4 regions of the Erythrobacter sp. K21-9 genome follow, and region 2 is predicted to be linked to each of the others. Evidence: predicted binding sites of a transcription regulator. Region 2 holds the regulator's gene; each other region holds the start of a gene.
What was found. The regulator LexA, encoded in region 2, represses DNA repair genes until DNA is damaged. The targets are predictions, from matches to a motif close to GTTCCNCNCTTGTTCT.
Positions count from the first base shown of each region.

Region 1: a site for LexA is predicted at 2,750-2,765, ahead of AC0L39_RS05060 (DNA recombination protein RmuC). Genes of this name have one in related genera too.
Region 3: a site for LexA is predicted at 2,391-2,406, ahead of AC0L39_RS08105 (putative DNA modification/repair radical SAM protein). Genes of this name have one in related genera too.
Region 4: a site for LexA is predicted at 2,640-2,655, ahead of recA (recombinase RecA). Genes of this name have one in related genera too.

Region 1 is NZ_CM147866.1:1,004,037-1,009,262, forward strand. It holds gene fmt (methionyl-tRNA formyltransferase) at 1-891, opposite strand, end outside; gene recR (recombination mediator RecR) at 945-1,556, shown strand; gene def (peptide deformylase) at 1,680-2,264, shown strand; gene AC0L39_RS05055 (four-helix bundle copper-binding protein) at 2,261-2,665, opposite strand; gene AC0L39_RS05060 (DNA recombination protein RmuC) at 2,770-4,173, shown strand; gene AC0L39_RS05065 (acyl-CoA thioesterase domain-containing protein) at 4,328-4,990, shown strand; gene AC0L39_RS05070 (hypothetical protein) at 4,900-5,127, shown strand.
Region 2 is NZ_CM147866.1:1,849,745-1,854,970, reverse strand. It holds partial or broken gene gltX (glutamate--tRNA ligase) at 1-189, opposite strand, end outside; gene AC0L39_RS09395 (ComEC/Rec2 family competence protein) at 424-2,469, shown strand; gene lexA (transcriptional repressor LexA) at 2,491-3,180, opposite strand; gene AC0L39_RS09385 (molybdopterin molybdotransferase MoeA) at 3,336-4,406, opposite strand; gene moaC (cyclic pyranopterin monophosphate synthase MoaC) at 4,567-5,043, opposite strand.
Region 3 is NZ_CM147866.1:1,606,310-1,611,535, reverse strand. It holds gene AC0L39_RS08110 (UdgX family uracil-DNA binding protein) at 1-970, opposite strand, end outside; gene AC0L39_RS08105 (putative DNA modification/repair radical SAM protein) at 981-2,219, opposite strand; gene AC0L39_RS08100 (carbonic anhydrase) at 2,433-3,161, shown strand; gene AC0L39_RS08095 (PilZ domain-containing protein) at 3,231-3,569, opposite strand; gene AC0L39_RS08090 (DUF6504 family protein) at 3,650-5,071, opposite strand; gene AC0L39_RS08085 (ImuA family protein) at 5,184-5,226, opposite strand, start outside.
Region 4 is NZ_CM147866.1:2,088,896-2,094,121, forward strand. It holds gene alaS (alanine--tRNA ligase) at 1-1,193, opposite strand, end outside; gene recA (recombinase RecA) at 1,497-2,552, opposite strand; gene AC0L39_RS10625 (response regulator) at 2,704-3,630, opposite strand; gene AC0L39_RS10630 (PAS domain-containing protein) at 3,518-5,194, opposite strand.

The DNA of each region.
Region 1 (5,226 bases), 850 kb from region 2:
CGCTCGCCCGCGCAGGAAATCGGCGCGGTCCATGACCGGTTTGCCCGCGCGTTGCAGCCGCAGGGGGCGGATCGCGCCGTCTCCGCAGGCAATCGCAAGATCATCGTCCAGCACTGTGCCCGGATCGCCCGAGCCGTCGCAGCCTTCCGCCTTGAGCAGCTTGATGCGCTCCCCTTCGTATTCGAACCATGCGCCCGGAAACGGGGCGAGGCCGTGGATATGGCGCACCAGTTCGCCCGCAGGCCGCGCCCAGTCGATCCGTGCCTCGGCCTTGTCGATCTTGGACGCGTAGGTCGCGTGCGTGTCGTCCTGAGGCTGCGGGGCGTAGCCATCGAGGTCGGCCAGCACCTCGACCATGGCGCTCGCTCCCAATTCTGCGAGCTCTTCGGTCAGTTCGCCGGTCGTCTTGTCGTTCACCGGCGTGTGCACGATGTGCAGCATCGGCCCGGTGTCTAGGCCTGCTTCCATCTGCATGATCGTGACGCCCGTCTCCTCATCCCCCGCCATGACCGCGCGGTGGATCGGCGCGGCTCCGCGCCAACGCGGCAGGATCGAGGCGTGGATGTTGAGGCAGCCGTGTTTCGGCGCGTCGAGGATCGCTTGCGGCAGGATCAATCCATAGGCGGCGACCACTGCAACGTCGGCTTCGAGCGCAGCGAATTCGGCCTGCGCTTCCTCGCCCTTCAGCGATTTGGGAGAGCGAACCGGTATGCCCAAAGCCTCGGCCTGCGCTTGCACAGGGGAGGGACGCAGCTTCTTGCCCCGACCCGCCGGACGCGGCGGCTGGGTGTAGGCGCATGCAATTTCGTGTCCCGCATCTTGCCCCCATTCGTGCAGGGCGACGAGCGCTGGCACGGCAAAATCCGGCGTTCCCATGAATATTATGCGCATGACGGTGCTTGCGGGCCTTTCTCGAAGTGACGCCAGCCCCTATCTCTCCCCTCATGGCATCGCAAGAGATCGAAGCTTTATCGGGAGCGCTTGCCCGGCTCCCCGGCCTTGGCCCGCGCTCTGCGCGGCGGGCTGTGCTGTGGCTGGTGAAGAACCGCGAACAGGCGCTGCCTGCGCTGCTCGAGGCGCTGGACGCGGTGTCGGAGACGCTGGTGGAGTGCCAGACCTGCGGCAATGTCGATACGAAAGATCCGTGCGGCATCTGCGCCGATCCCAAGCGCGATGCGAAGGCGCTGTGCGTCGTCGAGGATGTTGCCGATGTCTGGGCGCTGGACCGCGCGCGGCTGTTTCAGGGGCGCTATCATGTGCTCGGCGGTCGGCTCTCCGCGCTCGACGGGGTTGGGCCGGAAGATCTCAACATCGCGGATTTGCTGAAGCGCGTTGCAGCCAAAGAGGATGGCGTCGCGGTCGATGAGGTCGTTCTCGCCATGAACGCCACGCTGGAGGGGCAGACAACCGCGCACTACCTCGCCGAGCGGCTGGAGGAGCACAATGTCCGCATCACCCAGCTCGCCCACGGCCTGCCGGTAGGCGGTGAGCTGGATTATCTCGACGAGGGCACGCTGGCCCAGGCCCTCAGGGCGCGGCGGCCCATGAGCAGTTAGGTCACGGCAGTCAAAGGGCGACTGGGTCAGGCTAGTCTTGCGGAGGCTATCCCTCAGCAAATTGCCGCGAGCGAAGAAACAACTATCCTTGCGGGCAATGCCTGCACGCACTAAATTGCGATCATGGCTATTCGCGAAATTCTTGAAGTGCCGGATCCCCGGCTCAAAACCGTGTCCGAACCGGTGAAACCAGACGAGTTCAATGACGAACTGCGCGCGCTCGTAGAGGACATGTTCGAAACGATGTATGACGCGCCCGGTATCGGTCTTGCAGCGATCCAGGTCGGCGTGCCCAAGCGGGTGCTGGTGATCGATCTCCAGCCCGAAGACCCTGACGCCGAGCCAGTCGAATGCGACCATGATCACGGGGACGATGGGCACAAGCATACCCATCCTGCGACCAGAAAAGAGCCGCGCACTTTCATCAACCCCGTGATCATCGATCCCGCCGAGGAGCTATCGACCTATCAGGAGGGCTGCCTCTCGGTCCCCGAAATCTTCGCCGATGTAGACCGCCCCGCGACCTGCACGGTGCGGTATCAGGACCTGGACGGCAAGGAGCACGAGGAAAACCTAGAAGGTCTGCTCGCCACCTGCCTCCAGCATGAAATGGACCACCTCGAAGGTATCCTGTTCATCGATCACCTCTCCCGCCTGAAGCGGCAGATGGCGCTCAAGAAATTGAAGAAGCTGCGCCAGGCGGCTTAACCCTCGGTCTTCATCCGTCCGACCGCAGCCTTCACATCGCGGATCACTTCCTTGCACATCTGCGCGCAGCGCTTGCAGTGGCGGTCATCGTGCATCGAGCAATGTTCGAGGCATTGTTCGCGCGCGACGATGGTTGCGAGGCCCATCGCGCGGATGGCGATCACGTTCTGACCCGTGCGGCGTGAACCCATGCGGTAGAAGGCGGTGCAGGCATCCGAGGCGTCGAGGCAGCGGCGGATGCATTCGGCGCGCTCCTTCGCATCATCCTCTGCCAGACAGGCATCGGCGCACGAATTGATGATTGCCGCGCCGTACATAGCGTGCTTGACCGCCTCGCCCAGATCGGAGTTGTAACCGTCACCCACATGCGGGTGGTCCTGTATCATTTCCTTGATCGACATCGGTTTTCTCTCCTTTGTATGTGGAGCGAACGGGGCTGGGGATTGGTTCCAAATTGGCTGCATTGGCGCTTGGCGTGCGGCGGCGTTCCAGCTATGTTCCGCCAATGGATGGAAATATTCTTGTAGCTGCTATTGGCGCTTTGGCGCTGCTCATCGGGCTGGGTGTGGGCTGGTTTCTGGGCGGTAAGCCCGCGGCTGAGCTGCGCGAGCGGCTGGGCGAGCGTGAGGGCGAATTCAAGTCAGCGATAGCTGAACTGGGCGAGGCGAAGGTGGACCTTTCGGCAGCGAATGAACGCGCCGCGCGGGTCAGTGCATTAAGTGAGGAGCTGGAAGCTGCGCGGGCCGAAAACGCCGCGTTCAAGGCGGAGCGCGCCGGCTTTGCCGAGCAGAAACGCCTGCTCGAAGAATCGCGCGGGGCATTGCTCAAGGAATTTGAAAACACCGGCGCGCAGGTGCTGGGCAAGGCGCAGGAGGCGTTCCTCAAGCGCGCCGATGAACGCTTCAAGCAGTCCGAGGAAGCAGGCGAGCAGAAGATCAAGGCACTGCTTTCGCCGGTCGGTGAGCGGCTCGCCAAGTACGAAAAGCAGGTCGAAACGCTGGAAAACCAGCGCAAGGATGCGTTCGGGCAGCTGCACGGTGTGATCCAGTCGATGCGTGAGGGGCAGGAAGAGGTAAGGCGCGAGGCGCAGCGGCTCGGCAATTCGCTGACCAATGCACCCAAGGCGCGCGGGCGCTGGGGCGAGCGCGCACTGCAAAACGTGCTCGAACAATGCGGGCTAGCCGAGCACACCGATTTCCACCTCGAACAATCAGTCGATATCGATGCTGGTCGACAGCGCCCCGATGCCATCGTCAACGTGCCAGGCCAGAAGCAGCTTGTGATCGATGCGAAGGTGTCCTTGAACGCCTATCAGGCCGCGTTCGAGGCGGATGATGATGCCGAGCGGATCACGCATCTCGACCTTCACGCCAAATCCATGCGCAATCACGTGCAGACGCTCGGTAGCAAAAGCTATCAGAGCCAGTTCGACGACGCGCCCGATTACGTGGTGATGTTCGTGCCGGGCGAGCATTTCGTCGCCGCCGCGCTAGAGCATGATCCGGAGCTGTGGGATTTCGCCTTTCGCAACAAGGTGCTGCTCGCCACGCCGACCAATCTAGTCGCCATCGCGCGCACCGTCGCGCAGGTCTGGCGGCAGGACAAGATGGCCGAAGAGGCTGCCGAGATCGGCAAGATGGGCGCGGAGCTCTACGACCGCCTGCGGGTTGCCGCCGAACACATGAAACGCGTCGGCGGAGGGCTGGAGACGGCGGTCAACAATTACAACAAGTTCGTCGGCAGTTTCGAGCGCAACGTGCTGACTTCGGGCCGCCGCATGGCCGAAAAGGGCATCGAAATCTCGAAAGAGATCGACGACGTCCCGCTGGTCGAAGGCGCACCGCGCTACACCGCAAAGGACGTGGATGAGATTGAGACGCTGGAGGACAAGCGGGACGCGGCGGAGTGATGTGGAGGAATTTAGAACTCCATAAGGTCGCGGGATCGCTCGCCTAGATCACTGCACGCAAGCTAGAAAAGTCGGCTCCGTTTGGGAACCAAATTGAACGCCAGCGTTCAATAATGCGAAGGTCGTTTCGGCGGCCCAAACGAAAGCGCGAGCCATGACCCAGTTCCCACTCGATACCGCCACAACTTTGACTAAGCTCGATTCGGACCGGGTGCAGGCCGATGGCGGCGCCGAGTACTGGAATTTTCAATCCGCGTTCGGAGGTTGGGCGTTGGCCGCCGGGTATTCGGCGATCCAGGCTAAACAGCCGCAAAACAGCGCGCTGGCCAGCGCAACGGCCACATTCCTGAAGCCACTACCGCAAAGCGGACTGGTTATCGATGTTCGCACCCTACGCGAAGGCCGGCGGACCAATTTTTTTAGAACCGAATTTTTTGCAGGGTCGGAACCGACCGAGCCAACCTTTGCCGCCGATTTCGTCTTTTCCGAATTGCGTGACAAACCGCTGGATTACAGCGTCGATTTCCCCACTGTAGAACCGCCTGAACAATCGGACCGCATTCCCGATACTCCGGGCCCGCGCTTCCTCAGCAAATACGAACAAAGGATGTGCCTGGGCACCGCATTTACCGAGCAAGAACGCCCGCATTCTGCCGTTTGGGTGCGCGATGCCAGCGATCGGTACCGTGGGATGAAAAGGCTCTTCTGGCGGTATCCGATACCCCGATGCCGCGGACATTCTTCCTCGATTCCACACCCCGCTTCGGGGTCACGGTGCAATATGATCTGCACGTGCACTGCACCGCTGAGGAATTGACTGCGCTGGGCAGCGAATTCATCCTGGTCGAAGCGCACGCTGACAGAGTGCGAAACGGTAGGTTTTCGCAAACTACGCGCATCTGGTCGAAAGCTGGCCAACTTCTCGCCATCTCGAATCAACTGGCCTTCTACTGACGGAGACCTGCGCTGCCGGGCGTGCGATCAAATGTCGCAGCTATGGCTGAGCACCTGTGCTTGCCTGCCTCGGCCATCCGATGTGCCGAAACAGGCGAA
Region 2 (5,226 bases):
GATCGCTTCCTGCGTGGAGCGCTTCTTGTCGGTATCCTCGATCCTGAGCAGCGCGCGTCCACCATGATGGCGAGCATACAGCCAGTTGAAGAGCGCGGTCCGGGCACCGCCAATATGCAGGAAGCCTGTTGGCGAGGGCGCGAAACGCGTGACCACTGCGCCGCGGGCATTTGCACTTTCGCTTGCCATGTCGTTCAAATTCCTTTTCAATTCACCCAACGGGAGCGAAGGGGAGCACAATGCGCTATGCGCCGTTAGTGCCTTTGGGCGACGGAGCATCGAATGTCCCGGTCGCCGATAATGTTGCAATGCAGCGCCCTTGGCAAAGGGGCGCAGTCTTGTCCAGCATCCCTCGCAAACTTGCCCAGACCGCAGAAGGTTTTCTCGCGACGGTACGGGTTTGACCGGGCGCCGTGGCTTTCGGTGGTGTTCGGAGCCGGCATTCTTGTCTGGTTCGGGCTGAATTCACCGTGGCAATGGGTCGCCGCTATCGTCACCGGAGTGCTGATAGCGCTCGCCGCCATCGCGTTGTGGCGCGGCGATGAGGAACGCGGCCATTTGCGCAGCGCTCTGATTGCATGCGGCCTGATGTTCGCTGCCGGGATAGCCGTGATATGGGTGCGGTCCGAAATGGTCGGTGCCGAGCCAATCGAGCGACCAGTGGTAGAGCGGGTGCAGGGCTATGTCCTCGAGCGCGAGGACCAGCCCTCACGCAACCGGCTGAGGCTCACATTGGCGGTGCGAGACGCCGAAACCGGGGAAAGCCGGAAGATACGGATCAACGTACCGCTAGATACGCCAGGCCTCGAAAGTGGGCGATCGGCAGAGTTGATTGAAGGTGCAGTGATCCGGGCCCGTGTCCGCCTCATGCCGCCGGCCAGCCCCATGCTTCCCGGTGCGTACGATTTTGCGCGAGCGGCGTGGTTCAAGGGCGTTGCTGCAACGGGCAGCGTCGTCGGCACTATCGAGTTGGTAGAGGCCGCTCCGCCTGCCGGAGGCATTGCCGCTATCCAGCGAGCGCTGTCTTCCCACGTTCGTGAGCGTGTCGACGGATCGGCAGGCACCATCGCAGCCGCCTTCGCGAGCGGCGATCGGGGCTCCATCGCCGAGGCTGACGAGGATGCGATGCGCGATGCGGGGCTTACCCACTTGCTTTCGATCAGCGGATTGCATGTGAGTGCGGTGATCGCGGCGGCATACATTCTGGCACTCAAGTTTCTGGCGCTTTTTCCAGCGGTGGCGTTGAGGGTACGGTTGCCGGTGGCCGCTGCTGCTGTCGGCGCGCTGGCCGGGATTGGGTATACGCTGCTGACCGGGGCCGAGGTGCCGACTGTGCGCAGTTGCGCCGCCGCGATGCTCGTGCTGATTGCGCTCGCGCTGGGACGCGACGCGCTTTCGCTGCGGATGGTCGCTGCGGCTGCGATGTTCGTCCTCCTGTTGTGGCCGGAGAGCATCGTCGGGCCGAGCTTTCAGATGAGCTTTTCTGCCGTTCTGGCCATTGTTGCCTTCCATTCGTCATCACCTGCGAAAGCCTTTTTGGCACCGCGCGAGGAACCTTGGGTAAACCGTACGGGGAGGCGGGTGGTCATGCTTTTCCTGACAGGGCTTCTGATCGAGATCGCGCTCATGCCGATAGTGCTGTTCCACTTCCATCGCGCCGGGCTCTACGGAGCGTTTGCCAATGTATTCGCCATCCCGCTGGTGACGTTCATTTCCATGCCGCTGATTGCGTTGGCACTTGCGCTCGATCTCGTGGGAGCGGGAGCGCCAGCATGGTGGCTTGTCCAGCGATCGCTCGATTCGCTGCTGGTGCTCGCACATCTCACCGCTTCGCAGCCGGGATCGGTGAAGCTGATGCCGCAGATGGGGATGAGCACGATAGCCCTGTTTGTGGGCGGCGCGCTTTGGCTTGCCCTTTGGAATGGGAAGGCGCGGCTCTGGGGATTGCTGCCCGCTTCAATCGCGACGATGCAGCTGATCCTCACACCGATACCTGATGTTCTGATCGGGCGTGAAGGCCGCCATGTCGGGATAACAATCGATACCCCGGTCGGGGGGCGTCAGCTGCTCTCGCTTCGAGATAGCCGGTCCTCGTACTCGCGGGACAACCTGCTCGAATTGGCGAGCGTCACGAGCGCCCCGATCCCGTTGGTCCGGTGGCCCGGTGCCGATTGCTCTAGCGAATTCTGCCTCATCAACATCCAGCGCGGAGGGCGCGACTGGGTGATGCTTCTGGCCCGCAACCGTGACCTTGTGGAAGAGCGCGCACTGGCAGCCGCTTGCGAGCGGGCTGACATCGTCGTCGCCGACCGGTTCCTGCCGAGGTCCTGCAAGCCGCGTTGGCTAAAAGCCGACCGGCGTTTGTTGGTCCAGACCGGCGGGCTTGCGCTCGACCTGACGAACGAGCGCATTTCAAGTGTTGCCGCAGGGCAGGGCGGGCATGGTTGGTGGCGCGGGGAGCAGCCCTAGCCGCTCCCCCGTGCTTACCGATCAGTGATAACGCCGCAGCAGTCCCGCAAGCTTGCCCTGGACCTGCACTTCGGATGCGCCGTAGACCTGCGGATCATAGCTGGCATTGGCCGGGTCGAGGCGCACGCTGCTGCCCTCCTTGTGGAGGTATTTGAGCGTCGCTTCCTCACCGCGTACCAAGGCGACGACGATCTCGCCATCCCGCGCGCTGTCGGTGCGGCGGACGAGGGCGAAGTCTCCGTCGAAGATGCCGGCCTCGATCATCGAATCCCCGGATACCTCAAGAGCATAGTGTTCGCCCGGTCCAAGCAAGGCTGCCGGGACGGGTAGCGAATTTTGCCCTTCGAGCGCCTCGATCGGTGCGCCGGCTGCGATCCTGCCGTGAAGCGGGATCTCGATCACGTCATTGGCGGGCTCTGGCGCGTTCTTCATCACTTTCGAAGCGGACGCTACTGCATCGTTAGCCGATACCGTTGCCCTCGGCGTCGGGGTAGCGTCCTCGGGTTGCTTGATCACCTCAAGCGCCCGCGCCCTATTGGGCAGACGGCGGATGAAGCCGCGTTCTTCCAGAGCGGAAATCAGGCGGTGCACGCCGGACTTGCTCTTGAGATCGAGCGCGTCCTTCATCTCTTCGAAACTTGGCGATATGCCGGTTTCATCCAGGCGTTTCTGGATGAACTGGATCAATTCGTGCTGCTTTGCAGTCAGCATGGGGTTACTCCCTGATACGCACGTTCCCGGAGCGGATAACCACGCCGCAGTGCCAAACTCACGCGCTTCAAGAGGCACCCGCATCGGCGGTGCTTTGTCAGCGCTCATCGTCCGCCTTTATGGTGAACGAATGAGGAACGAATAGGCAACTCGATTCATCCTGTCAAGCGACGCCCCGCTTTGAAGCCCGCAGGATTCAGCCATTTTGGAGGTTGTAGACGGCCACGCGCTCGCCCGGTGCGATGTCCGGTGCGCCTGCCGGGCGGTCGATCAGGCAGTTTGCCGAGGCCAGCGCGAGCAGCGCGCTCGAGATCCTGCGACGCGGCCCTGCGTACCTGCGCGCCATCGCTGACGCCGCGCAGGAACTCGCGGCGCGGACCGTTGGCAGGCAGGGCTTCGGAGGCACTGACATGGTGCGCGGCGGGTAGCGGGCTCGCTGCACCCATCGCCGCCCGTATCAGCGGGAGCGCGAACAGGAAGCATGTCACGTAGCTCGATACCGGATTGCCGGGCAGGCCGAGGATCACTTGCTTACCCCGAGTCGCCACCATCAGCGGTTTCCCCGGCTTGATCGCCACCTTCCAGAAAGCGAGGTCCGCGCCCCAGTCCTTGAGCGCCTGCTGCACCAGGTCGTGATCGCCGACTGAAGCCCCGCCGGAGGTGATCAGGATGTCGTGATCCTCCGCCTTCGCCAGAGCCGCAGCGAGCGCCGTCTCATCGTCAGGAACCGGTCCCAGCCTCGTAGCCTTGCCGGACAGCGGGTGCAGCATCGCTGCAATCATTGCGCCATTGCTGGCCGGGATCTGGTCGGGGCCGCATTGTCTTGGGTCGCGCACCAGCTCATCGCCGCTGTCGAGCACGGCAATGCGGGGCGCGGTCAGCACAGGCAGTGTGCCCTGGCCTGATGCGAGCGCGAGTGCGATCTGCGCCGGGCCCAGCAGCGTTCCGGCGGCCAGAACCCGGTCACCATCCACGAAGTCGAAGCCCCTCTTCCGGACGTGGCGCTGCGGTGACGGGAGGTCTTCGCCGGCTGCAAGGCTCACCAAATCCCCATCGACGACCGCGTTTTCTTGGATCAGCACCCTGTCCGCGCCGGCGGGCATGTGCGCCCCGGTCGAGCTACGGGTGCATTGCCCCGGCTCCAGCGTCCCGCCAAAGGGCGTTCCCGCGCGGCTTTCCCCGACTTTGGACCAAGGGCCCGCGCCGCATATCGCATAGCCATCCATTGCGGAGAGATCGGTACCGGTGGCTGTGTGCGACGTGCGTAGAGGTCTTGCGCGAGATAGCGTGCCGTCCCGAGCGCATCGGCAGGCACCTGTTCCGTCGTTCCAAGCGGTGCGAGTGCCAGCAGGCGTTCCTGCGCCTCCTCCAGCGAGAGCATCGGGCTCACTCGCCCTGCGCTTTCCAGGTGCCCGATTTACCGCCGCGCTTTTCGACGAGGCGGACGTCCCCGATCACCATGCCTTTGTCGATCGCCTTCGCCATATCGTAAATCGTGAGCAGCGCGGTGGAGACCGCGACCATCGCCTCCATCTCGACTCCGGTTTTCCCGGTGAGTGAGGCAGTGGCTGTCGCTGTGATCGCGCGCTCCTCGAACCCGAAGTCCAGCGCAACCGACTCGAGCCCCAGAGGATGGCACAGCGGGATCAGCTCGCCGGTGCGCTTGGCAGCCATGATCCCGGCAATCCGCGCAGTCCCGAGCACATCGCCTTTGGGCGCGTCGCCCGCGCGGATCGCCTCCAGCGCTTTAGCCGACATCGCGATTCGGCCCGAAGCGATGGCGAGGCGCTGCGATGCGTCTTTCCCGCCAACATCGACCATGCGCGCCGCGCCGCTTTCATCGAGATGGGTGAGGTCGTTCATGGGTTTCCTCCGCTGGTCCATGAGACACATGAGACAGTGTCCAGGGGGTAAAAACCGGTCCCTGAGCGAGGTCGCGAAAATATGCCTTTTGGGGGTACGATCGAGGCGATGCAGGTCATGGCCGCAACAATGGCAGAACACGCCGCTGTAGGACAGCCTGAGCTTAAGTTCAGCGTCAGGAGC
Region 3 (5,226 bases), 240 kb from region 2:
CGATCATCAGGGGAGCGCCGACGGCTCCCTCACCCATGACCGCGCGCGTCCCGCATTCGGCAATGGGGCAGTCATGGCAATCCGCAATCGCGTGGCCAATCGCATCGAGGCTCGCCGGCAGCTTGCGTTCTTCCCGCTCACCCGCCGCGACCATGCCTGCCTCACGCGCCTGTGCGCCTGCGATGAGGTCCGGGATCAGCTCCGCCTCGGGCATGTTCTTCCAGTATTTCTTGGGCATTTCGGAGAGCATCGCCCCGACCTTCAGCCGCGCGGGATTGAAGATGGATGCATAATAGGACTTCCATAAATCCTCGACCGGATCGCCTTGCGGTGCATCGCTGCGCTGGGCCGGACCGCTCTCGCGCATGGTTTCGCCATCCCAATGGATGCAGCCGCGCGGGGTGAGGATCGACCAGTTCATGTTGGCGAAGCGCCGCATGAAAAAGCCCGCATTGGCGCGCACGATATGGTGATCCGGCTCGAACCACGCAGCGTAGTGCTCGCTTCCATCCTCGCTGGTGACCTCGCGGAAGCGGACGAAGGCGTGCATCTTGTGACTGTCGCGGCGCACCGATTTGTCGAGTTCCTCGATCCGGCGCACGTCAGGGTCGGCCTTGTCCTCCATCGCGCGCGGGTTCGACTGGAGCCGCCAGAGCATTCGATAGAGCAGGCCAAAGCGTTCGGGGTCGGAATGGAGCGCCGCGTTGCGCGCGAGCTTCATGAAACGCTTGGAGGCACGCACGGGCCTCGCGTCCCTGTCCGGCACTGGCAGGCGCTTTTCGCCGCGCGAGGGGCCTTCCTGAGCGAAGAGATCGCCCGTCCCGCCCGGTTCGGCCCAGCTCACGCGGTCCGGCGGTACATCGCACTGGATCAACCCCCTCGCCCGCTCCCTCCAGAAGGCGAATTCGTCTGGCGCAGGCAGGTGAACAACGTAATGCTCGCCCAAGGAGACGTTCTGCATGGCGGTCATTGTGACACCATCAAAACAGCTCCAACTGCTCTTGCTTGGGCGCGAGCAACGCGCGCAAATCCGCCCGGTCGGTGAGGGTCGTCGGACGCCAGTCGAGCGCCACCAGGAACGGGCGCACCTTGGCAATCGACTGGGTGAGCCGCGCCACATCGTCCAACCGCAGCGTCCGGTGCCGCCGCGCCGCCAGAATGCGCGCCACCGCCGTCGTTCCGAGGCCTGGAACTCGCAGCAATTGCTCTTTCGAGGCGCGGTTCACATCGACCGGGAAACTACCCCGGAATTTCAGCGCCCATGCAAGCTTGGGATCGATATCGAGCGGCAAATTACCATGCGCGTCGGTCGCCTGCGCGACTTCTCCGGGAGCATAGCCGTAGAACCGCATCAGCCAGTCCGACTGGTACAGCCGGTGCTCGCGCATCAGCGGAGGGCGTTTCAGCGGCAGAACCGCGCTCGCATCGGGGATCGGCGAGAATGCGCTGTAATAGACCCGGCGCAGTCCGAAACTGCCGTAAAGCATGCTCGCTTTGCCAACGATATCTGCATCGCTCGCATTGTCCGCACCCACAATCATCTGGGTCGACTGGCCCGCCGGCGCAAAGCGCGGGGCGTGTTTGAACCGCTTGCGCTCATCCTTTGCCTCAATGATGCGCGATTTGGTTCTGGCGAGCGCTCCTTCGATCTGGCGCTCATCCTTGTCAGGTGCAAGCCGTGTCAGGCCGCTCCTGGTCGGCAATTCGACATTGATCGACACGCGGTCGGCATAGAGCCCTGCCTGGTGGATCAATTCGGGATCCGCTTCCGGGATGGTCTTGAGGTGGATGTAGCCGCGAAAATCGTATTCCTCGCGCAATATCCGCGCGCACTCGACCATTTGTTCCATCGTGTGGTTAGAACTTTTGATGATGCCCGACGAAAGGAACAGCCCCTCGATATAATTGCGCTTGTAGAAATTCAGCGTGAGGTCGGCGACTTCCTGCGGGGTAAAGCGTGCGCGGCGCACATTCGAGCTTTTGCGGTTGATGCAGTAGTGGCAATCGAAAATGCAGTGATTGGTCAGCAATACCTTCAGCAGCGAGATACACCGGCCATCGGGCGCGTAGGCATGGCAGATACCCATCCCCTCTGTCGAGCCAACGCCCTTCCCGCCCAGCGAGTTCTTCTTTGCCGTTCCGGACGATGCGCACGAGGCATCGTATTTCGCCGCATCGGCGAGGATTTCGAGTTTTTGCCGGAGTGTTTGCTGAGTCATCTATCACCTATTCGTTCTTTATATGTTCTCCTATCAAATTCAGCAAATGCAAATGTTGCAATTCACTTGGAACCCAAGGCGAAATGAGACATTATTCCACTACGGACCGGGCCCCTCTGGCGAGCAATCCTGCTCGTGATGTCGGACGTAACCTGCGGCAGTAGCCGCATAGGAACACGGGGGGCACATCGTCGCTCCCCAAGGGAGCTTTAGATGAAGTACGCAACACCCCTTCTTGCCACCGCGGCCATCGCGATGGCGACCGTCTCTGCAACTGCGCAGGATTGGGAATACACCGATGGCGAAGCGGCTGAAAACTGGTCTCAGGCCAGCCCTGACTTTGCCGCTTGCGATGCAGGCATGATGCAATCGCCGATCGATCTCGGCACATCCAGCGCGCTCGGTGAAATCACTCTCGCGGCTGATTACGGGATGACGGACGGCACCCTGCGTGTCGGCAAGCACAAGGTGCAGATCGACGCAGCAGCCGGCCAGGGCATGGTATCAGGCGATCGCCTGTTCAACCTCATCCAGGTTCACTTCCACACCCCCTCCGAGCACGCGATCAGCGGCGAGCGCTTTCCGCTCACCGCACACTTCGTCCATGCAACACGCGACGGAACTCTTGGCGTACTCGGCGTGATGTTCGAGGAAGGTGACGCAAACGAAGGTCTCCAGACCATCATCGATGCGCTGCCCGCCGGTGACGGCGCGAGTGTCTCGATCGACATGGGCGCGATGGTGCCGGACGAACTCGAAGTCTATCGCTACATGGGTTCGCTGACCACGCCGCCTTGCAGCGAGAACGTCAACTGGCATGTCGTCGAGGATTCGCTGGAAGCCAGCGCTGAACAGATCGCCGCAATGGAAGGCGCGCTTGGCATGAGTGCGCGTTCGCTGCAGCCGGTAAACAACCGTCTGCTCGTCGCTCCGTCTGACTGATCGGTGCAAGAAAACAAAAGGGGCGGTGCTTCGCAGCATCGCCCCCTTTTTTGTCAAAACTGCACGTTGTTACAGCTTGCGTCTGTGATCTTCGCTGTCATCGCCGAGTTTTGTGCCTTGCGCGTGGACCAGATGATCGACCACGGCCGCGCGCATCTGGCCTTCGAATGAGACTCCCGCGACCTTGCCTTCGATCCATGCAATCGTACCGAGCGGGGCGTTGACGCCGTCGACTTTCATCGTGACCCGATCACCGACATTGGCGAAGCCTGCCGAGCCCCTGATCTTGCATCCCCCTTCGGAAATATCGATCAAATCGACATAGACCGGGCGTGACTTGACCCGGCCCTTGACCATCAGGCTAAGCGAACGGCGCTCTGCAGCGCGCGAGATGCTGTGCATGTTCATGGTGAACGTTCTAGGTGGCAATGGTAAAAAAATGTTGATCGCGGATATAGGGGGCTGATTATTCGAAAAATTCTGAAAAATCAGGCATGCAGCCCTTGCAGATACCATTGCGGCATTCCGCCCCTGCCATCGCCGACTATACCGTGCCGGTAAATCCAGTATCGCCGCCCTTCCCTGTCCTCGATCCGGTAGTAATCCCGCAAGCGGACGGTCGATTTCTCGCGCCACCATTCAGGCGCGATCCGCTCCGGACCGTCGACCCGCGCCACTTCGCACACATTGCCGCGCCAGCGGAAACGCTGCGGCAAGCCATCCGGCGAAGCGTAAAGCACAGCGATTACTTCAGGCTTGTCCAGTAATTTCAGCGGCCTTTCATGAAATTCGAGCATGGCCTGTGAACTCGGTTCGGGTTCCAGCGGCGGCTGCCAGCTTTGTGCGCGTTCGGGCAGGTGGCTGGCGCGCGGCACCGGACGGCGCACTGCCTGCGGGCCAAGGCGGACCGTCAGCCGGTCGATGCAGGCACCCAGCGACGTTCCATGCCGCTCGGCTGCTTCCTCGACATCCCCCTGCGAAAGGCCGAGCGGTTCGGCCCAGCTGGCGCGTAGCCGCACTGTCTCGATGCCGAAGCCTGCTTCGATATCGTCCAGCTTGCCTGCAAACAGGCGTATGATATGCGCCGCCTCCCGCGTGGCAGCCGCCAGTTCCAGCCGTCGCACGATCACTTCGCCATCGACCCGCCAGAGGCCTAGCTCTAGCCGCCGCGCGCCCTCCCCGCGCGCTTCGAGCTCGCGCACCATGTCATCGACAAGATCGGCAAGCACCTGCTCAAGCAAGCTGCGATGCCGGATCGGCTCCATCAACCGGCGCTGGACCAGCGGGGCATGGTGGGGAACCACCGGCAGCAGCGGCTCGGGCACCTTGCCCAGCAATTGATCGAGCCGGACCAGTGGATTGGCGGAAGGCGATTTGCGATTGCGAAACCGGCGGTGAAGCGCATCGCGGGCAGCAGCTTCCTGCCCAAAATCCCTGTTGTCTATCGGTCCGGCGGCAATGCCTGCAAGATCGCCCAACCGCTTGAGCCCCAGCCGCCGCAATACGGTCAGCACGTCCTGATCGAGCCGCAGCGCTGCGACGGGAAGATCGGCGAGACGCTGCGCGCCATCTTCCGCAGGACCAAGGATCGCGCGCGCAGACCCGAAATGAGCGCCAAAATGAGCAAGCGCCCACGCAGCCCCGGCGGTGGGAGCAATCGCGGCGCGGGTTTGCAGGCCGCGCCTGGCAAAAGCCGCCTCGACATTGCTGAGCAGCTTGGTCTCTCCGCCGAACAAGTGCGCGGCGGCGGTGATATCAACCAGCACACCGTCGGGCGGATCGAGCGCGCTCCACGGCCCCCAACGCTGCGACCACAGCGCCAGTTTCTCCAGATCATCGAGATCGCCTGCGGGGTCTGCGGGAGCGGTCTGGATGGCGGGGCACAAAGTGCGCGCATCGGCCAGCATCATGCCTGCCTGCGCGCCGGCAGCGCAGCCTGCATCGTTGACCGCATCGATCCGCGGCCCATGTGCGGTTTCGGTAATCAGTGCGGTTGGGAAAGCGTCTGCGCCTTCCCCCGGCTCACACCCTTGCGCAAGCCGCCAGCGATCGACCGACAGTCGCG
Region 4 (5,226 bases), 240 kb from region 2:
TCGTAAAGCTTGAATGCGGTCTCGCCATCAAGCTCCCCGCCCTCTTCCATTTCGCCCGTTGCTTCATCGAGCAGTTTCAGCCCTTTATCGAGCGTCCGTCGGAACTGCGTTTCCTCGCGTTCGAGCACTTCCTCGATCAGCGCCTGACCGCGCGCGAGTTCCGGATAGGCCAACCCCATTTCGGAAACGAGACTTGGTACGAGGCGGTGCATCAACGGCTCGCCCGCGCCGAGCAGGTGGGCATGGCGCATGGCGCGGCGCATGATCCTGCGAAGGACATAACCGCGCCCCTCATTAGATGGCAGGACACCGTCAGCCATCAGGAAACTCGTGGATCGCAGGTGATCGGCAATGACCCGGTGGCTGGCTGCTTGCGCGCCCTCGGCTTTCACATCGGTCATTTGCTCAGATGCCGTGATCAAAGTCCTGAATGTGTCTGTATCGTAATTATCGTGCACGCCCTGCATCACCGCAGCAACGCGCTCGAGCCCCATGCCCGTGTCGATCGAAGGATGAGGAAGATCGCGGCGTGTCCCGTCTTCCTTTTGATCGAACTGCATGAACACCAGGTTCCAGATTTCGACGAAGCGATCGCCATCTTCGTTCGGGCTTCCGGGAGGCCCTCCTTCGATGTGCTCACCGTGATCATAAAAGATTTCGGAGCACGGGCCGCACGGCCCGGTTTCGCCCATCGACCAGAAGTTGTCGTTGGTCGCGATGCGGATGATGCGGTCCTGGGGCAGGCCCGATATCTTGCGCCAGAGATCGAACGCCTCATCATCGGTGTGATAGATCGTCGCGGTCAGCCTGTCTGCCGGCAGGCCCCATTCCTTCGTCAGAAGGTTCCACGCGTTTTCGATCGCCTGCTCTTTGAAATAGTCGCCGAACGAGAAATTGCCGAGCATTTCAAAGAACGTGTGATGGCGCGCCGTGTAACCGACATTGTCGAGATCGTTGTGCTTGCCGCCTGCACGCACACATTTCTGGGACGACACCGCGCGCGGGGCGGGCGGCGTTTCCAGGCCGGTAAAGGCGTTCTTGAATGGCACCATGCCCGCGTTAACGAACATGAGCGTCGGGTCATTATACGGCACCAGCGGCGCGCTGGGCACCTGCGCGTGATCTTGCCCCCCGAAGAAATCGAGGAAGGATCGGCGAATGTCGTTGGTCGAGGTGAAGCCACTGGAAGTCATAGAGCGCAATTAAGCAATGCAGCGGCAGGCGACAAGCGGATAAAACCGTCCCGATTATAGATCCGAATCGTGTCGCCAAATTGTGGTGCGGCGATGGGTGAGTTTTCACATATGGCTCGGCTGGATACACCTCGGCGCGTTCCTGGGCCACCTTGACTGGCGCTGCGCGATGATGGCGAACCTTCGGCGAGGCACAGAAAAGCCGGCGCTGCCTACGAACGTGAGGTCCGTAGCGCGCCGGCTATCCGGTTTTCCGGGCGCTGCAGCGATCGCAGCTTCAGCCCGCTTGAGGGTCAGATACCGTTACTCCGCGTCCGGTCCCGTCATCATCTCCTCGGCAACCTCGTCGGTGCGGCCGCGAATGGCGGCTTCCAACCGGTCGCAAACTTCTGGATTTTCCTTGAGGTAGACCTTGGCGTTCTCGCGGCCTTGGCCGATGCGGACGCTGTCGTAGGAATACCAGCTACCCGACTTTTCGACGATCCCGGCCTTGACGCCAAGATCGAGGATCTCGCCGATCTTCGAAATACCTTCGCCGTACATGATGTCGAATTCGACCTGCTTGAACGGCGGCGCAACCTTGTTCTTGACCACTTTGACGCGGGTTGAGTTTCCAACCACTTCATCACGGTCCTTGATCTGGCCGGTACGGCGAATGTCGAGACGAACCGAAGCATAGAACTTGAGAGCGTTGCCACCCGTCGTCGTCTCTGGATTGCCGTACATCACGCCGATCTTCATGCGCAGCTGGTTGATGAAGATCACCATGCATTTGGAACGGTTGATCGACCCGGTCAGCTTGCGCAGCGATTGGGACATCAGTCGCGCCTGAAGGCCGACATGGGCGTCGCCCATCTCACCTTCGATTTCAGCACGGGGGACAAGTGCCGCGACCGAGTCGACCACCAACACGTCAATCGCGTTCGAACGCACGAGAGTGTCGGTAATTTCGAGTGCCTGTTCGCCCGTGTCGGGCTGCGAGACGATCAGTTCATCGATGTCCACGCCCAGTTTGCGAGCGTATACCGGATCAAGCGCATGTTCGGCGTCGACGAACGCAGCGGTGCCGCCAGCCTTCTGCGCCTCGGCAATGACATGCAGTGCCAAGGTCGTCTTGCCCGAGCTTTCCGGCCCATAAACTTCTACAACGCGGCCTTTTGGCAGGCCGCCAATGCCAAGGGCGATATCCAGCCCCAGCGACCCGGTCGAAATAGACTCGACCTCCATTGCTTCTTTTGAGCCCAGCTTCATTGCCGAACCCTTGCCGAATGCCCGATCGATTTGAGCAAGTGCGGCGTCGAGCGCCTTTTGACGGTCCACGTCTTTTTCCTTCTCTACCAGCTTGAGATTAGTAGCCATCGCACGCTCTCCTTCACTTGCCTAGATGCGATCAGGAATTATCGACCGCCCCCTTGTTGGAATAGCATGTATCGCATTTGTTCTCATAGAACAAGAGTGGAACAAAACTTTTTTGAACGGCGCCGCATCGAGGCGATTCCTGCGAGTGAGGCTAATCTGCCTTCGGGTTGGTTGCCCGCAAGACGCCGCCAACCTTTTCACCGATCTGCTTCACGCTGAACGGCTTGGCGATGAAGTGCATGTTGTCGATGTCGATCTCGCTGCGCAGCTGCTCCTCGGCATAGCCCGACATGAACAGGACCGGCATTTCGGGCAGCAGGACGCGAATCTCCCGCACCATCGCCGGCCCGTCCATGCCTGGCATCACGACATCGCTGACCACGAGGTCGAATTCGCCGCCCTCCTCGATGGCTTCGAGCCCTTCCTCACCGCCGGGACAGGCGGTGACTTCGTAGCCGGCGCGCGCGAGCGCCCGTTCCGCCACGGCACGGACCATGTCTTCGTCCTCCACCAGCAGGATCTTGCCTCCCGCCGACCAGTCCGATGAGACCGGTGCGGGAACCTCGCGCCGCTTGGGCGCTTCGCCGCGGTGGACCGGAAAATAGACGGTGAACCGCGCGCCAACCGTTTTGCCCGACCCATCGGCGACATTGTCGGCAAAAATAAAGCCGCCCGACTGCTTGACGATCCCATATGCGGTGGACAGGCCGAGGCCTGTTCCCTTGCCCTGTTCCTTGGTCGTGAAGAACGGTTCGAACAGTTTCGGCAGAACCTTCTGCGGGATGCCGCCGCCTGTGTCCTGAACAATCAGCACGGTGTAATCGGCTGTCGGCAGGATTTCCGAGCCAAGCCGCATCACTTCCTTCGCCTCGATACTGCGCGTCAGGAGTGATATCCGCCCCGCCCCGCTGCCGCTCGACTGGATCGCATCGCGCGCATTCACGGCGAGGTTCATGATGACCTGCTCAAGCTGCTGGGGATCTGCGCGGACCGGGCCAAGGTCGCGGTCGTGCTGGACGTAATAAGTGATCTTCTCTCCTAGCAGCCGCTTGATGAGCGGGCCTACTTCGCTGACCACATCGGGCAATTGCAGGATTTCCGGGCGCAGCGTCTGCTGGCGCGAGAATGCCAGTAATTGCCGGGTCAGAGATGCGGCGCGATCTCGAATTCGCCCTGATCTGCTGGATATCATCGTAATCGCTGTCGCCGGGAGTGTGACGAAGGAGCATCAGGTCGCAGGTGCCGATAATCGCGGTCAGCACATTGTTGAAATCGTGCGCGACGCCGCCTGCGAGCTGGCCAACAGCCTGCATTTTCGTGGCTTGGGCAACCTGCCGCTTGAGCTGGTTTTCCTCGCTCGAATCGGCGAGGCTGATCAACACCGCCGCCTCACCTAGGCCGCGCACTCCGGCGAGCCCGATCGAAACCGGCTCCTCGGGCTGTGCAACCAGGCGAACGGCCATATCGCCGCTAGTCGCGGGGCCTCGGCCATGCCTGCGCACTGCATCCGACAAAGCCGCCTTGTCCTCGCGCACGGCAAGGTCGGTAGGAAATGCTGGCAAACCGCGGCCTTCGCGGTCGACCGAACGCAGAAAAGCGTCATTGGCGAACAGGAACCGCCCATCGCGGTCAGTCATGGCGAGGCCAAGCGGCAATTGCGCCAGCAATGCATCGAGCTGCGCAACGCCAGCCTGCGAAGAGCCATCCCAGCCGCTGCCGATGCCGACGCCGCTATCGATCATTAGCATCAGCGTCGCACCTGAGTCCGGTCCTGCATCGCGCGCTGTCACCGGGTCCTGCAACGGCACATCGACAAGCGTTTGCGGCGTCCCACCACGGCCCTCTCGCGCAAAGTAAATCCGGTCGCGGTCGTCGGAGCGCAGGAAGGACACGAAATCCTGACCGACAAGGGTTGCCGAAGGATCGCCCGCCGCACGCTCTGCGAAACCGGAGCTTACCGACCGCACCATGCCGGTCGCTGTGGTGATTGCGGTCTCGATGCCCGCGCGGCTCAGCATCTTGCCAAATGGTCCGGACAGGTCGAGATCATCCAATGTCTTGGATGCTTCGCCAGCCAGTCTGGTGAAACGCCAGATAAGGTGGTCGTCGGAACGGCCCGCGCGCGTGACTGACACCTTCCATTTTTCGGTGGTCGAGGCAGTCTGAAGTTCTTCCAACGCCCCGGTCCCGTCGCGCCAAGCTTCCCGCGCGAGCCGTGTCATTGCTTCGAGTTCAGGGCGCTCGAGAGGAAGCGACGGCGGCGCGCTGCCGATACCGAATGCCGCAATGAATTGCGTATTGGCGCAGACCAGCCGGTTGGCGCGATCTGTAATTGCAACGGCGCCGCTGTCGCCGCCCGCACCCTCGATCGCGGCGAGAGTTACCGACCAGTCCGGCGCGGCAATCGTCATCGCCTCTGGTTCGGCGCGCATTCGGTCGAAGGCGAACACGCCGGCGAGCAGCACGGCAAGACCCAACGCAAACGCAAGTGTGACCAGACCGTTGGCAGTCACAGCGAACAGCAGCGCGGCGCTGACAATGACAGCCGCGACCAATCCGCCAATCAGCAAGGGGCTGCTTCCCGCCAGACCACCCTCGGCGCCGGAAGTGTGTCCCAATTGCATGTCGGTGAAGCTTTTCAAGCGAGCCTTGTCCCTGATGGCGTTTGCGTGAT